2 regions of the Allobosea sp. LjRoot237 genome follow, and region 1 is predicted to be linked to the other one. Evidence: predicted binding sites of a transcription regulator. Region 1 holds the regulator's gene; the other holds the start of a gene.
The links. Region 1 encodes HrcA, which represses chaperone genes, less so after heat shock. Its sites were predicted from a motif close to GTTAGCACTCNCNNNNNGNGAGTGCTAAC; they were not measured.

Region 1 (7,666 bases):
CTCCACCGGCACGCTTTGCCGACGATCCTGCCGGTAGCCGAGGGGCGCGACCACGTCCTGCCGGATTATGATCGCGAGGCGCTCGCCATCGAGACCGAGCTGGTGCTCGACTGGTATGCCCCGCATATCGCTGGCGTGACCCTGCCGGCGGTGACGCGGGCCGAGTTCAGCCGCATCTGGGAAAAGCTGTTCGACGAGCTCTTCGCGACGCCTGCGACCTGGACGCTGCGTGACTATCATTCGCCCAACCTGCTCTGGCTGCCGGATCGCGTCGGCCATGCGAGGCTCGGCCTGATCGACTTCCAGGACGCGGTGCTCGGCCACCCCGGCTACGACCTCGTCGCGCTTGGTCAGGATGCCCGGGTCGACGTGCCGGCGGCGCTGGAACTGCGCCTGCTCGCCGCCTATGCTGGGGCGCGGCGCGGCACGGACCCGAGCTTCGATGTACCGGGCTTTGCCCGCGCCTATGCGATCCTCGGCGCGCAGCGCAACACCAAGATCGCCGGCATTTTCGCCAGGCTCGACCGGCGCGACGGCAAGCCGGGCTATCTCAAGCACCTGCCGCGGATCGAAGCCTATTTGCGCCGCAACCTCGAGCATCCGGCTCTGGCCGAGCTGAAGGCCTGGTACGAAACCTACCTGCCCAAGCTCTATGCCGGGCAGGAGCCGGCGCGAGAAGAACCAGCGCCGGACGAAATCGACCCTGCGTGAAAGCAGACTCGCCGTAAGGCGATAAGCGCGGGAACCGCTCTCTCACCCGGATTTTTCTGTGAAAGTCACGTCGCCCAAGCTCCTCCCTTCCCCCTTGTGGGGAAGGGTATGGGGATGGGGGTGGTTCCACTTGGTGACCGGCGACAAGAATGGAGTCTGGCAGTCGCGGCAGAGTTATCAGCTTTTACCGATCGCCCGGGCTTTGCGACCCCACCCCTGCCCCTCCCCACAAGGGGGAGGGGTTCCCTGCGTCTATCAGCAAGGCAGGCTTCTCACCCTGGCCCGGCGCCTTGCGTGCCGAGATAGACCGCGTAGATCGACTGGCTCGCCGCCATGAACAGCCGGTTGCGCTTCGGCCCGCCAAAGCAGACATTGCCGCAGACCTCCGGCAGACGAATGCGGCCGATCAGCTTGCCCTCGGGGTTGAAGCAGAGCACGCCATTGTAGCCGACGGCACGGCCGGCATTGCTGGACGCCCAGAGATTGCCCTGCACGTCGCAGCGCAGCCCGTCCGGCCCGCATTTCACCCCATCGACCATGCAGTCCGAGAACAGCTTGCCGTTCGAGAGCTTGTTGTCGGCGCCGACGTCGAAGACATGGATGTCGCCCTTGCCGCCGGGGCCGGTATCGCCCGGGCCCTTGCCGGTCGAGGCGATGTAGAGCTTCTTGAAGTCGGGCGAGAAGCACAGGCCGTTCGGGTCGGGCACCTGCTGCTCGGTGACGACGAGGTCGACCCGGCCGCTCGGATCGATACGGTAGCAGTTCGTTGGCAATTCGCGCTTGTAGGAGCCGATCTCGGGCGGTTGGCCGAGCCGGGGATTGAGTTTGCCGCCGGCATTGCTCGGGCCGCCGGCTGCGTCGGGCGCGCCCTCGTAGAGCTGGCCGCCATAGGGCGGGTCGGTGAACCAGTAGCTGCCGTCGGGGTGCTGCACGACATCGTTGGGCGAATTCAGCCGCTTGCCGTCGAACTTGTCGGCGAGGACCGTCACCGAGCCGTCGAGCTCATAGCGCACGACGCGCCGGTTCAGATGCTCGCAGGAGAGCTGCCGGCCCTGGAAGTCGAAGCTGTTGCCGTTGCTGTTGCCGGAGGGCGTGCGGAAGACGCTGACGCGGCCGTCATCCTCGAGCCAGCGCATCTGCCGGTTGTTCGGGATGTCGCTCCAGACGAGATAGCGCCCCTGCGCATTCCAGGCCGGCCCTTCCGCCCAGAGCGCCCCGGTCCAGAGTCGCTGGATCGGCGCATTGGGCTGGGCCAGCCCCTCGAAGGCCGGATCGACGGCGATGACGTCCGGGTCCCAGAAATAGGTGGTCGGCGCACCGCCGCGACTGAAATCGCGCGGAGGGGTAGTCACCGTGCTCGGCGGCCCCGGTCGGGCGGCAGGAGCCTGCGCCAGGGCCGTGTCGGCGGCGGCTACGAGCGCGCCCGCTCCCGCGACCTGCAACAAGCGGCGGCGCGACAGCGCCGGGCGCATTTCGTCGATCTTGCTCTGCTGCATCTTGACCTCCCTGAGCCGGACTGTCCCGTCCATGCGAGCGACATCGGGGGCGCCGATTGCGGCGGTGACGTGGCGGAAGGTGGCCGTTTCGTCATGACGAGGTCGGCTTCAGCAGGGCTTCTCACCGACCTAAATCGGTTTAATGATATCGAGTCCGGCGACGGCGCCGCGATCCGTCCTCAGGCCGCCAGATCCGCGACGAGCGCGTCGAGCAGAAGAGCGCCTTCGGGCGTCGCGGCGAGGCGGCCATTCGGCTTGCGGGCGAGGAAGCCCTCGGCGATGAGGCTACCGATACGATTGCCGTTGAGCTTGCGGCCGGCCAACCCCTCGAACACGTCGAGATCGATGCCTTCGACGAGTCGGAGGCCCATCAGCAGGTACTCGTCGCCCTGCGCCTCGGCCGAGAGGCGCTCGTTCTCGACCAGTGCGTCGCTGCCGGCCTCGATCCGCTCCAGCCAGGTCTCGGGGCGCTTCTCGGTCGATTGCGCATAGCGGCCATCGGCCGTCACCAGCCGGCCATGGGCGCCTGGCCCGACGCCGGCATATTCGCCATAGTGCCAGTAGACCAGATTATGCCGGCATTCCGCGCCCGGCCTCGCATGGTTCGAGATCTCGTAGACCGGCAGGCCGTGCTTGGCGGTGATCTCCTGCGTCAGCTCGTAGAGCGCCGCGCCCGCATCGGGATCGGGGATGGCGAGCTTGCCGGCGCGGAAGAGCTGGTCGAAGGCGGTGCCGGGCTCGATGGTCAGCTGGTAGAGCGAGAGATGCTCGGCGGCGTGGCTGATCGCGAGTTCGAGCTCGGCCTGCCACAGCGCCGGTGTCTGGTTCGGCGAGCGGGCATAGATCAGGTCGAAGGAGTAGCGCTCGAAATAGCGCCGGGCGATCGCGACTGCATCGAGCGCTTCTTGCGCCGAATGCATCCGGCCGAGCGCTTTCAGGTCGGTATCGTTCAGCGCCTGGACGCCGAGCGAGACGCGGTTGACGCCCGCCGCGCGGAAATCGCGGAAGCGGCCGGCCTCGACGCTGGTCGGATTGGCCTCCAGCGATACCTCGCAATCGGAGGCGACGGCCCAGTGCTCGCCGATCGCATCGAGGATCGCGCCGACCGTGGCGCCCTCCATCAGCGAGGGCGTGCCGCCGCCGAAGAAGATCGAGGACACCGTACGTCCCGGTGCCAGCTCGGCACGCTGGGCGATCTCCCGGCGGAAGGCGGCGATGTAGCGCGCCTGGTCCGGTGGCTGGTGCCGGACATGGGAGTTGAAGTCGCAATAGGGGCATTTGGCCAGGCAGAACGGCCAATGCACATAGACGGCGAAGCCGGCAGCCGCGGTCGGATGCGCCGGCACGCGAGGCCGCCCCGCCAAGGCGGCTGCGATCGTCAAGCGGGCTTCCTCAGGCAGGCGGCGGCCAGCACGTGGAAGGCGCGGGCCCGGTGCGACAGGCCGGGCGAGCCGTCCTGCGGAATGCCGTGCTTCTCTTCCGCCGTCATCTCGCCGAAGGTCTTCCCATGGCCGGCCGGCTGGAAGATCGGGTCGTAGCCGAAGCCGGACAACCCGCGCGGAGCCTCGACGATCGTGCCGAAGACGCGGCCCTCGAACAGCTCCTGATGCCCGTCCGGCCAGGCGATCACCAGGGCCGAGACGAAATGCGCCTTGCGCTGCTCCGGCGTCGTCGCGCCGCGCTTGGCGAGCTCCATCTGGACGCGGGCCAGCGCCGGGGCGAAATCCTTGCCCGGCCCGGCCCAGTTGGCCGAGAACAGGCCGGGCGCGCCATCGAGTGCGTCGATGCAGACACCGGAATCGTCGGCGAGCGCCGGCAGGCCGGAGGCTTCCGCTGCCGCGATCGCCTTGATCGCGGCGTTCTCAGCGAACATGTGGCCGTTCTCCTCGGGCTCGGGCAAGCCAAGCTCGCCGGCCGAGACCAGCTCGACGCCATAGGGCGCCAGAAGCTCGCGCATCTCGCGCAATTTGCCCTGGTTATGGGTCGCGATCACGACCTTGCCGGTGAGGAGGCGGTTCGCGCTCATGACGTCAGGCTACCGTCGCCTTCTGCAGCGCGACCAGCTTGGTGACGCCGCCCTTGGCGAGTTTGAGTAGCGCCATCAGCTCATCCTCGCTGAAGGGCGCGCCCTCGGCGGTGCCCTGCACCTCGACGAGGCCGCCAGAGCCGGTGATGACGAAGTTCGCGTCGGTCTGCGCGCCGGAATCCTCGACATAGTCGAGATCGATCACCGGGTTGCCGGCGACGATGCCGCAGGAGATCGCCGCGACATGGTCCTTCAGCGGATTGGCGCCCTTGAGCATGCCGCGGCCTTCCATCCATTTCAGCGCATCGTGCAATGCGACCCAGGCGCCGGTGATCGAGGCGGTGCGGGTGCCGCCATCGGCCTGGAGCACGTCGCAATCGACGACGATCTGGCGCTCGCCGATCGCGGTCAGGTCGACCACGGCGCGAAGCGAACGCCCGACCAGGCGCTGGATCTCCTGCGTCCGGCCCGACGGCTTGCCGGAGGTGACCTCGCGGCGGGTGCGCTCATGGGTGGCGCGCGGCAGCATCGAGTATTCGGCGGTGACCCAGCCCTTGCCGGTACCGCGCAGCCAGGGCGGCCCCTTTTCCTCGACAGTCGCGGCGCAGAGCACTTTGGTCTCGCCGAAGGTGACCATGCACGACCCTTCCGCATAGCGGACCACGCCACGTTCCAGCGTGACCTTGCGCATCTCGTCGGCTGCGCGCTTCGAGGGTCTCATCGTGCCATCCTGTCTTCTGAATTCGCGGCTTGTAGGCGTTTAACCGGAGAGCGGCAAGGCGAGCCGGCCATGGGACTTGATCCGGCCGCCTGCGCCGGGGACAATAGGGCATGGTCACCAGGCTGTTCACGAGGCGATGAGCGCCCATACCCGCCCGGATTCGCCCGGCGGTCTGGTCGAGATCGACCAGCGCTCGCGCGAGATCTTTCGCCAGATCGTCGATGGCTATCTGAACACCGGCGAGCCGGTCGGCTCGCGCAACATCGCCCGACTGCTGCCGATCGCGCTCTCGCCGGCGACGGTGCGCAATGTCATGACCGATCTGGAGATGGCCGGGCTGATCTATGCGCCGCACACCTCCGCCGGGCGCCTGCCGACCGAACGCGGCCTGCGCTTCTTCGTCGACGGCATGATGGAGGTCGGCAATCTGACCTCGGACGAGCGCTCCCGCATCGAGGCGCAGATCAGGGCCGCCGCCAGCAACCGCTCGCTCGACCAGACGCTGACTGAGGCTTCGGCGCTGCTTTCGGGGCTGTCGCGCGGCGCCGGCGTCGTCGTCACCACCAAGGCCAATGCCCGCCTGCGCCATATCGAGTTCGTCCGGCTCGATGCCGCCCGGGCGCTCGCCGTGCTCGTCGCCGATGACGGTACGGTCGAGAACCGCATCCTGGCGCTGCCGCCGGGCCTGCCGGCTTCGGCGCTGGTCGAGGCCGGCAATTTCCTCAATGCCCGCATCGTCGGCAAGACGCTGGATGAGCTCCGGCGCGAGATCGCCGACAGCCGCGTGCAGATGGAGCGCGAACTCGACGAATTGACCGCGCGGCTGGTCGAGACGGGGATCGCGACCACCTCCGGCCCCTCGGGCGACCGGCATCTGATCGTGCGCGGCCAGGCCAATCTGCTCGAGGACCTGAAGGCGCAGGAGGACCTTGAGCGCATCCGCCTGCTCTTCGCCGATCTGGAGACCCAGACCGAATTGATCGACCTGCTTTCGCGCGCCGAGGCCGGCGACGGGGTACGCATTTTCATCGGCTCGGAGAACAATCTGTTCTCGATGTCGGGCTCGTCGATCATCGCGGCGCCCTTCCGCGACGGCGGCCAGCGCATCGTCGGCGTCGTCGGCATCATCGGCCCGACGCGATTGAACTACGCCCGGATCGTGCCGATGGTCGACTATACCGCCAAGGTGGTCGGGCGCCTGCTCGATGGCGGGCGATGAGGCGGTTGCTGCGCACCGCCGCGATCCTGGCGGGGGTGTTGCTGATGACGGGGGTGGGTGAGGCACAGACCGGGCTGCTCGGAGCGGCCGGTCGTGGCGATCTTCCTGCTGTGAACCGCCTGATCGCGACCGGCGCCGATCTCGAAGCGCGCGACGGCCAGAGGCAGACGCCGCTCCTGCTCGCCGTCGCCGGTAACCACGTCGCCGCTGCCAAGGCACTGCTCGCCGCAGGCGCCAGCCCGAACGCCCAGTCGGCGAACCAGGACACGCCCTGGCTGCTCGCCGGCGCCAGCGGCCGCACCGAGATCATCGCGGCGATGCTGCCGCTCAAGCCCGATCTGTCGCTGCGCAACCGCTATGGCGGCAATGCGCTGATCCCCGCCTGCGAGCGCGCCCATGTCGAGACGGTGAAGCTGCTGCTGACCAGCGGCATCGACGTGAACCACGTCAACAATCTCGGCTGGACCTGCCTATTGGAGATCGTGATTCTCGGCGATGGCGGCCCGCGCCATCGAGAGGTGGCCAGGCTCGTGCTCGATGCCGGCGCCAACCCCAATCTCGCCGACCGCGACGGCGTCAGCCCGCTCCAGCACGCCCGCAAGCGCGGTCAGAACGAAGTCGCGAAGCTGATCGCAGCCGCCGGCGGGCGCTGAGGCCGGCCGGCCTACTCCAGCCAGTCGGTGGCGAAGCGCTCGCGGGGGTGGATGTCGACGGATTCGAGCGTCTCCGGCCCGAGGCTGCGGAATTTGTGCGGCACGCCGGCCGGCACGACCAGGATCTGTCCGGGGCCAGCTTCTATCTCCTCCTCGCCGATCGTGTAGAGCGCTCGTCCGGCGCGCACGATGAAGGTCTCGGGATAGGGATGGCTGTGCAGCCGCGGTCCCTTGCCCGGCTCGGCCCTAACGAAGATCAGCGAGACCTCGCCGCCGAAGCCCTGCACCTCGCCATGCCATTCGCCGGGTGTCTCGGACCAGTCCTCGCGGCGAATGGCGCGGGGCTCTGCGCTCTTGTCAGCCATCTCAGCCACGCGCCGCGATTGCTGCCGCCGCGCCGGCCATCACGCCGCCGGTGACGCGGTTGATCCGGCGCATGGTGCGTGGGCTCGCCACCAGCCGCCGCGCCCGGTCGGCGGCGAAGGCATAGCCGAGCAGGGTGGTGTTGATGATCAGCATGGTCAGCACGGCGACCTCGACGAAGGCGAGCGGCGTGATCGCCTGCAGGTCGACGATCAGCGGCAGGATCGAGACGAAGAACACCATCACCTTGGGGTTGCCGAGCGTCAGCGCGACGCCGCCGAGGAAGAGGCGGACGCCCTCGCCACGCATCGCCGGCTGGTGCTCCAGGCTCTCCACTGGCGCGGTCCAGAGCTTCCAGGCGAGATAGACCAGATAGGCGCAGCCCGCGTACTTGATGACCAGGAACAGGCCATGGAAGTTCTGCATCAGCACGGACAGGCCGAGTGCCGAGAAGCTCAGCCAGACCAGATCGCCGGC
Region 2 (7,666 bases), 890 kb from region 1:
GCTGGACGCAGATAGCCGACGCCAGTTCTCCTCTCGCGGCATCGCCTGCGGAGGTCGCGGCCATGCGCGAAGTTCCACCCGTCACCCAGCCGCCCCAGTTGAAGCCAACGATCATCGTGGCCGCTTCTGCGGCGATGCAGGCCCATACCAGGATCGTTTTCGAGGGCTGGTAGTTTTCGAAACTCTGGATGTCGCGCCGGCGCTCTGCATGGCCATTGGAAATTCTCGCTGTCGATTGCCGCCGGCGCGCTTTCCGTTCAGCCAGAATCGGCTGAACGACAAGAATTCGCGCCAATGCAATATGTTGGAGCATGATCCGCCCGGCCGGATGGCCGCGCGGCCCGGGTGCGGTTGTTCAGTATCCCATCGAGCCATTGCCCGCCGCGGCGGAGTCCGGCGTGGCTGCGGTTGCGATCATCGCTTCGGCGGTGATCAGAAGCGCCGCGATCGAGCCGGCATCCTGCAAGGCGGTCCGCACGACCTTGGCGGGATCGACGATCCCGGCTTCGAACATGTCGACATAGGCCTCCGTCTGCGCGTCGAAGCCCAGATTGTGATCCTTGCTGTCGATGAGCTTCCCCACGACGATCGAGCCTTCGACGCCGGCGTTCTCCGCGATCTGCCTGATCGGGGCTTCGAGCGCCCTGAGCACGATCGAGATGCCGGCCTTCACATCGGCATTGGCGCCCGTCAATGCGGCCAGCACGGTCCTGGCGCGCAGCAACGCGACGCCGCCTCCGGGAACGATGCCCTCTTCCACGGCCGCGCGGGTCGCGTTCAGGGCGTCGTCGACGCGGTCCTTCTTCTCCTTGACCTCGACCTCGGTCGCGCCGCCGACGCGGATCACCGCGACGCCGCCGGTGAGCTTGGCCAGGCGCTCCTGCAGCTTCTCGCGATCATAGTCCGAGGAGGTCTCCTCGATCTGCGCCTTGATCTGGCCGACGCGCACCGCGATCGCCGCCTTGTCGCCTGCGCCGTCGATGATGGTCGTCGTGTCCTTTTCAATCACCACCCGCTTGGTTCGCCCGAGCATGTCGAGCGTCACGTTCTCCAGCTTGATACCGAGATCCTCCGAGATCATCTGGCCGGCGGTCAGGATCGCGATATCCTCGAGCATGGCCTTGCGGCGGTCGCCGAAGCCTGGCGCCTTGACGGCCGCGACCTTGAGGCCGCCGCGGAGCTTGTTGACGACGAGGGTGGCGAGCGCCTCGCCTTCGACATCCTCCGAGATGATCAGGAGGGGCTTGCCGGTCTGCACGACGGCTTCGAGGATCGGCAGGATTGCCTGCAAACCGCCGAGCTTCTTCTCGTGGACAAGGATATAGGGATCCTCCAGCTCCACGCGCATCTTCTCGGCATTGGTGATGAAATAGGGGGAGAGATAGCCGCGGTCGAACTGCATGCCCTCGACGACGTCGAGCTCGGTCTCGGCGGTTTTGGCTTCCTCGACCGTGATGACACCGGCATTGCCGACCTTGTCCATCGCCTTGGCGATCATCTTGCCGACAGCGGCATCGCCATTGGCGGCGATGGTGCCGACCTGGGCGATTTCGCCGGACGTCTTGACCTTGCTGGCGCGTGTTCGGATTTCCTTGATCACGGCGGTCACAGCGAGGTCGATGCCGCGCTTCAGATCCATCGGGTTCATGCCGGCGGCGACGAGCTTGGCGCCCTCGCGCAGGATGGCAGCGGCGAGGACCGTCGCCGTCGTGGTGCCGTCGCCGGCCAGGTCGTTGGTCTTCGACGCCACCTCGCGCACCATCTGGGCGCCCATGTTCTCGAACTTGTCGGAAAGCTCGATCTCCTTGGCGACGGTGATGCCGTCCTTGGTGATGCGCGGCGCGCCGTAGGACCTGTCGATGATGACATTGCGGCCCTTGGGTCCGAGCGTGACCTTGACGGCATTGTTGAGCAGCTCGACGCCGCGCAGCATTCGATCGCGCGCATCGGTGGAGAATTTGATTTCCTTGGCAGACATGATGTTTGTCCAGTTCGGTCGTGCGGTTGCAGGGGTCGGAGGTCGGCCGGTCAGGCGGCTTTCTGCAGGTCCGCTCCCTTCGGCTCGACGATGCCCATGATGTCGGCCTCCTTCACGATCAGAAGGTCCTCGCCATTGATCTTGACCTCTGTGCCGGACCATTTGCCGAACAGCACGCGATCGCCGGCCTTGACGCTGAGCGGGAGCAACTTGCCGCTCTCGTCGCGATTGCCGGGGCCTGCGGCCACGACCTCGCCTTCCTGGGGCTTTTCCCTGGCGGTGTCAGGAATGATGATCCCGCCCCGGGATTCGAGATCGCCTTCCGCAGGTCGAATGACGACGCGGCCATGGAATGGACGGAATTCCATCGGGTTCTTTCTGCGGCCGGCGCAAGGGCGGCCACGCCATTCATATAGCCCCTTTGGCACTCGAATGACAGGAGTGCCAAAAATAATTCTCGAGCTTCCGAAAATTGTCGAAAATAAAACTGTCGCTACTTGACGTGTTTATGTCCATTGTATCTTGAGATTAACTCCCGGCCATGGTCTCGATGTCCGCAAATAAATCGCTTTTCTAGCTTGCGACATAATAAACTCGACCATGAGCCTTGTCTGAAAACCGATCATTCTCATGTGTGGGGCTGACGATTTGGCTAATTTGGCGTTCGCGGCACCCGATGGTCGCGGAGCTTCGATGATTGCCGGCTAGGCCAAAATCACCCAGTTCCGGACAGCGAATGCCTGGCGACGCTCAGGTGCCCCTTGCTCCGTTCGAGCCTGGAATGAATCGCGATGCCGACGACGGCACCGCGGTGGCCACAGTGCCGGTAGGCCTCTTCGACCACTGGGCGATCTTGCCCTTCGCGCCTCACTGCTGGCTCCGCCCCCCGAAGCCCGCTCTGGCGAAGGACCGAGCTTCGGGCGCTCCGACAAGCGCAACGCCCTGCGCCGCGCTTCCCCTCGACACGCTTGCCGTCGCGGGCCTTCGCCGACCGCTGCAGCGCCGTTCGACAACCCGTCGAGCTTGCTGGCTGAGCGAATCTGGAGCACGACATGGCCCTCGAACCGGCTCGCCTGCAGGTCATGCCCAAGCCCTGGGGCTCGACCGATCTCCTGCCCTGGAACAGGGCCGACCATGACGGCGCCGCTATCGGCGAAATCTGGTTCCAGCGCCGCGATCCGCATGCGCCCGAGCCCGTGCTGCTGCTCAAACTGCTATTCACGCGTGAAACGCTGTCGATCCAGGTGCATCCGGACGACGACGCTGCGCGCGCCATGGGGCTGCCGCGTGGCAAGACCGAAGCCTGGTACGTGCTTTCCGCCGAGCCGGGCGCCAGGGTCGGCGTCGGCCTGCAATCGGCGCTCACGGAGGCGCAGCTGCGGGCCGCGATCGCCGATGGTTCGATCGCCGAGCAGATCGGCTGGCGAAAGGCCGCCAAGGGAGACGTCATCTTCGTGCCGGCGGGAACGATCCACGCGATCGGCCCCGGCCTCGTACTCGCCGAAATCCAGCAGCGCAGCGATACGACCTTCCGCCTGTTCGACCACGGCCGCGACCGCGAGCTCCATATCGAGTCCGGCGTCGCCGCCGCCCATGCCGGGCCGGCCGCGGAGCAGGTGCCGCCGCAGCGGCTGAGCAATGCCAGAACCCTGCTTTTGGCGAGCCCGTTCTTCGCTCTCGAACGGTTCGAGCTGGCTCCGGGCTCGCTGTGGGATCTGCGAGCCGGGCCGGAGACCTGGCTGATCGTGATCGCCGGCGAGGGGCGGCTCGGTCCTTTGCGGATCGGCATCGGCGAGGGCTGTTTCATGCAGGCCGAGATCATGCGCATCGCCGCCGGGCAGGCCGGGCTGACCTGCCTGGTCGCCTACGATGCCACCATGCCGAGCAGCGACCTGCTCCGCCCCCTTGCCGCCAACGATGCGATCGCTCTCCCCGGCACCGCCGCTCGCCGGCGCCCGCTGCTCGCCGCGACGGCGGGTGCGCCAATTTCCTTTGCAGAGGCAAGACCATGAACCCGCCCCACCGTATCGCCTTCATCGGCAACTCGCTGCCGCGCCGCTGTGGCATCGCGACCTTCACCACGGACCTGCAGCAGGCGGTCGCCGCATCGGACCCCGATCTGGCAACCTCCATCGTGGCGATGAACGATGGCGACGGTTACAACTATCCAAGCACCGTCGGTTTCCAGATCTACGAAGACCGGATCCAGGATTATGCGCGCGCTGCCGATTTCCTGAATAACGGCCAGTTCGACGTCGTCTCGCTGCAGCACGAATTTGGCATCTTCGGCGGTGAAGCGGGTGTGCATGTCACAGGATTGCTGTCACGCCTGACGATGCCGGTCGTCACCACGCTCCACACCGTCTTGTCGGAGCCAAGCCCGGCACAGCGCAGCGTCATGGAGCGGATTGTCGATGCCTCCTCCCGGGTCGTCGTCATGGCCGAAAAAGGGCGCGACCTGCTGCGCACGATCTACCGGCTTCCCGCCGACAAGATCGAGGTGATCGCGCACGGCATTCCCGATTTCGCCTTTGTCGAACCGGACGATGCCAAGGCCAGGCACGGTTTCGCCGGCCGCTCGGTCATCCTGACCTTCGGCCTGCTGTCGCCCAACAAGGGCATCGAGGTGATGATCGATGCGATGCCGTCGATCCTGAGACGCCGGCCCGATGCCGTCTACGTCGTCCTGGGTGCAACGCACCCTCATCTCGTCCGCGAGCAGGGCGAAGCCTATCGCATCGGCTTGCAGAAGCGTGTCCACGAGCTCGGTATCGAGGATCATGTCGTCTTCCTCGACCAGTTCGTCGATCGCCAGACGCTGCTCGGCTTCATCTCCATGTGCGACGTCTACGTCACGCCTTATCTCAAAGAGGCGCAGATGACCTCGGGCACGCTGGCCTACAGCTTCGGGCTCGGAAAGGCGGTCGTCTCGACGCCCTATTGGCATGCCCAGGAACTGCTTGCCGACGGCCGCGGCGTCCTGGTGCCGTTCGGCGACATCGTCGCGACCGGCAACGAGATCGCAGCCTTGCTGACCGATGCCGAGCGGCGGCAGGCCATGCGCCGGCGCGCCTATGCCAGCAGCCGCTCGATGACCTGGGAGCAGACCGCAAAGCGCTATCTCGCCACCTTCGAGACGGCGCGCCGCGGCCGCGTGCTGAGCGTGGTCGCCGGACCGGCGCAGGCAAGGCCATTCCTCCAGCCTTCCGCGCCGCCGGAGCTGCGCACCGAGCATCTCCATTGCATGTGCGACGATACCGGCCTGTTCCAGCATGCGGTTCATTCCGTGCCCGATCGCACGCATGGCTACTGCGTCGACGATAATGCCCGCGCACTGTTGCTCTCCTGCGCTCTCGGCGGAGCCGGCGAGCAACGCTTGCCCGAGCCGCTGACGGCGCGCTTCGCGTCCTTCGTCCAGCACGCCTGGAATCCGCAGGCGCAGCGCTTCCGCAATTTCATGAGCTTCGATCGACGCTGGCTCGAGGAGGTCGGCTCGGAAGACAGCCACGGCCGCACGCTCTGGGCTCTCGGAGAGTGCGCGCGCAGCGACACCAGCCCATCGCGGCGGCGCTGGGCGACTGCGCTGTTCGCCGAAGCCCTGCCTGTGATGGAGAGCTTCAGCTCGCCCCGTGCCTGGAGTTTTGCGCTGCTCGGCCTGGACGCCTACTGCGCCGTGGTCGCGGCGCCGTCCTCGACCATCCGGCTGCGCTCCCTGCTGGCGGACCGCCTGCTTGGTCTGTTGTCGACGGTCGAGACGCCGGATTGGGTCTGGTTCGAGGAAGGTCTCTCCTACGATAACGCCCGGCTGCCCCAGGCACTGATCGCCACCGGGCTTTCGATGCAGGCTCCCGCCTATGTCGAGGCCGGCCTGCGCTCGCTGCGCTGGCTCGTCGAGGTGCAGAGCACACCTGCCGGCCTGTTCAGGCCGGTCGGCTCCGACAGCTTCAGCGACAGGCTCAGCCCGCCGAAGGCATTCGACCAACAACCGCTGGAAGCTACGGCAACCATCTCGGCCTGCCTCGCCGCCTGGCGCGCCGATGGCGACGTGCAATGGCGGGCGGAGGCGGTGCGCGCATTCGCCTGGTTCATGGGCGACAACGATCTGTCGACCCCGCTGGTCGATCTGGATACCGGCGCCTGTCGCGACGGCCTGCACCGCGATCGGCCCAATGAGAACCGCGGCGGCGAATCCGTGGTATCCTACCTTCTCAGCCTCGCCGAGATTCGCCAGCTGTCCCGCATGAGCGGGGACCGCCCGAAACTGGCGCCGCTTCGGGTCTTGCACGCCTGAGCCTTCGGCGATCCGCACAAACCGACTTGGGGGCGACGTGTCGCAAGCCACCTTCCTGAACCGGCAGGCCTTGCACCTGTACCCGGATCCCGCCCGGGTCGTGGTGCGCCGCTTCGGGCCCTCGCCCGATCCGCGCGACATGAACCCCACGGACAAGCTCCGTGCGAACCACATCGTCGCTCGTGTGATGGGACTGGACCATGAGGCGGCAGCAAGCCAACTCGCCGAGGTGCTGGAGAATTTCAACGGCCGGCACCGGAACCTGCTGGAGCGCTTCGAGGCGCGCGCCGACGAAATGGAGGAGGTGTTCACGGCCCATGGCGCGTTCACCAGGACGCAGCGTCAGCTCGTCGGGTCCTACTTCCTGCACGAGTATTCGTTCGAGGCTGCGGCACTCTTCAACCCGAGCATCGTTTTGCACCCCGACCAGTCCGGTGCTCCGCCAGGCGGGTGTCGCTTCGTTCTCAGCGTGCGCGCGGTCGGCGAGGGGCATATCTCGTCCCTGACCTTCCGATCGGGCACGGTCGCCGCCGACGGCGGCCTGAGCGTCGATCCGACCTCGCGCCTCGCGACGATCGCGACCTTCCGCAACCGCATGGTGCGGGTCGATGGCGACGACGTCGAGGTGGTGTTCTCGCCGGATGGCGACATCAGCGAGCGGGTGATCTTTCCGATCACGGCCTCGCAGTCGAATGGGATCGAGGATGCGCGCTTCGTCGCGTTCGACGAGGGCGGGCGAACCGTGTTCCGCGCGACCTACACGGCCTATAACGGCAGGGGGATACGCTCCGAGCTGATCGAGACCACCGACTTCCTGTCATTCCGGATGTCGCCGCTACGAGGCAGCGCTGCCGTGAACAAGGGGATGGCGTTGTTTCCGCGCAAGATCGGCGGCCGCTACGCCATGATCGCGCGGCAGGACAACGAGAACCTCTATCTCGTCTATTCGGACGATCTCCTGAACTGGGATGGCGGGGTCGCGATCCTGAAGCCGCAATATCCCTGGGAGTTCATTCAGATCGGGACCTGCGGTTCGCCGATCGAGCTCGATGAGGGCTGGCTGCTGTTCACCCATGGCGTCGGCCCGGTGCGGCGCTATGCGATCGGCGCCGTCCTTCTCGACAAGAAGGATCCGTCGAGGGTGCTTGCGCGCTCACGCGAACCTCTGGTCCGACCGGAGCCGTCCGAGCGCGAGGGTTACGTTCCCAACGTCGTCTATACCTGCGGCGCGATGCGCCATGGGGGGCAGATCGTCCTGCCCTACGCGGTCTCCGATACGTACTGCAATTTTGCGACGATCAGGATCGAGGCACTGCTGCAGGCCCTCGATCCCGTTGATGCGGACGAGATCCATGATCTGCGGCAAGCCGCCTCTCCGTGAAAAGGAATATGAAAAT

Region 2: ACSQ24_RS22485 (co-chaperone GroES) is a predicted target of HrcA. The motif match lies at 2,399-2,427, and genes of this name have one in related genera.

The regions. Positions count from the first base shown of each region.
Region 1 is NZ_CAXUQP020000001.1:5,494,999-5,502,664, reverse strand. Features, by position in the region: gene tsaE (tRNA (adenosine(37)-N6)-threonylcarbamoyltransferase complex ATPase subunit type 1 TsaE) at 1-711, shown strand, start outside; gene ACSQ24_RS26680 (SMP-30/gluconolactonase/LRE family protein) at 984-2,207, opposite strand; gene hemW (radical SAM family heme chaperone HemW) at 2,387-3,589, opposite strand; gene rdgB (RdgB/HAM1 family non-canonical purine NTP pyrophosphatase) at 3,586-4,233, opposite strand; gene rph (ribonuclease PH) at 4,238-4,954, opposite strand; gene hrcA (heat-inducible transcriptional repressor HrcA) at 5,091-6,173, shown strand; gene ACSQ24_RS26655 (ankyrin repeat domain-containing protein) at 6,170-6,826, shown strand; gene ACSQ24_RS26650 (cupin domain-containing protein) at 6,838-7,191, opposite strand; gene ACSQ24_RS26645 (LysE family translocator) at 7,193-7,666, opposite strand, start outside.
Region 2 is NZ_CAXUQP020000001.1:4,605,113-4,612,778, reverse strand. Features, by position in the region: gene ACSQ24_RS22495 (hypothetical protein) at 1-313, opposite strand, end outside; gene groL (chaperonin GroEL) at 356-1,978, opposite strand; gene ACSQ24_RS22485 (co-chaperone GroES) at 2,029-2,346, opposite strand; gene ACSQ24_RS22480 (class I mannose-6-phosphate isomerase) at 3,031-3,990, shown strand; gene ACSQ24_RS22475 (glycosyltransferase family 4 protein) at 3,987-6,269, shown strand; gene ACSQ24_RS22470 (glycoside hydrolase family 130 protein) at 6,307-7,650, shown strand; gene ACSQ24_RS22465 (hypothetical protein) at 7,665-7,666, shown strand, end outside.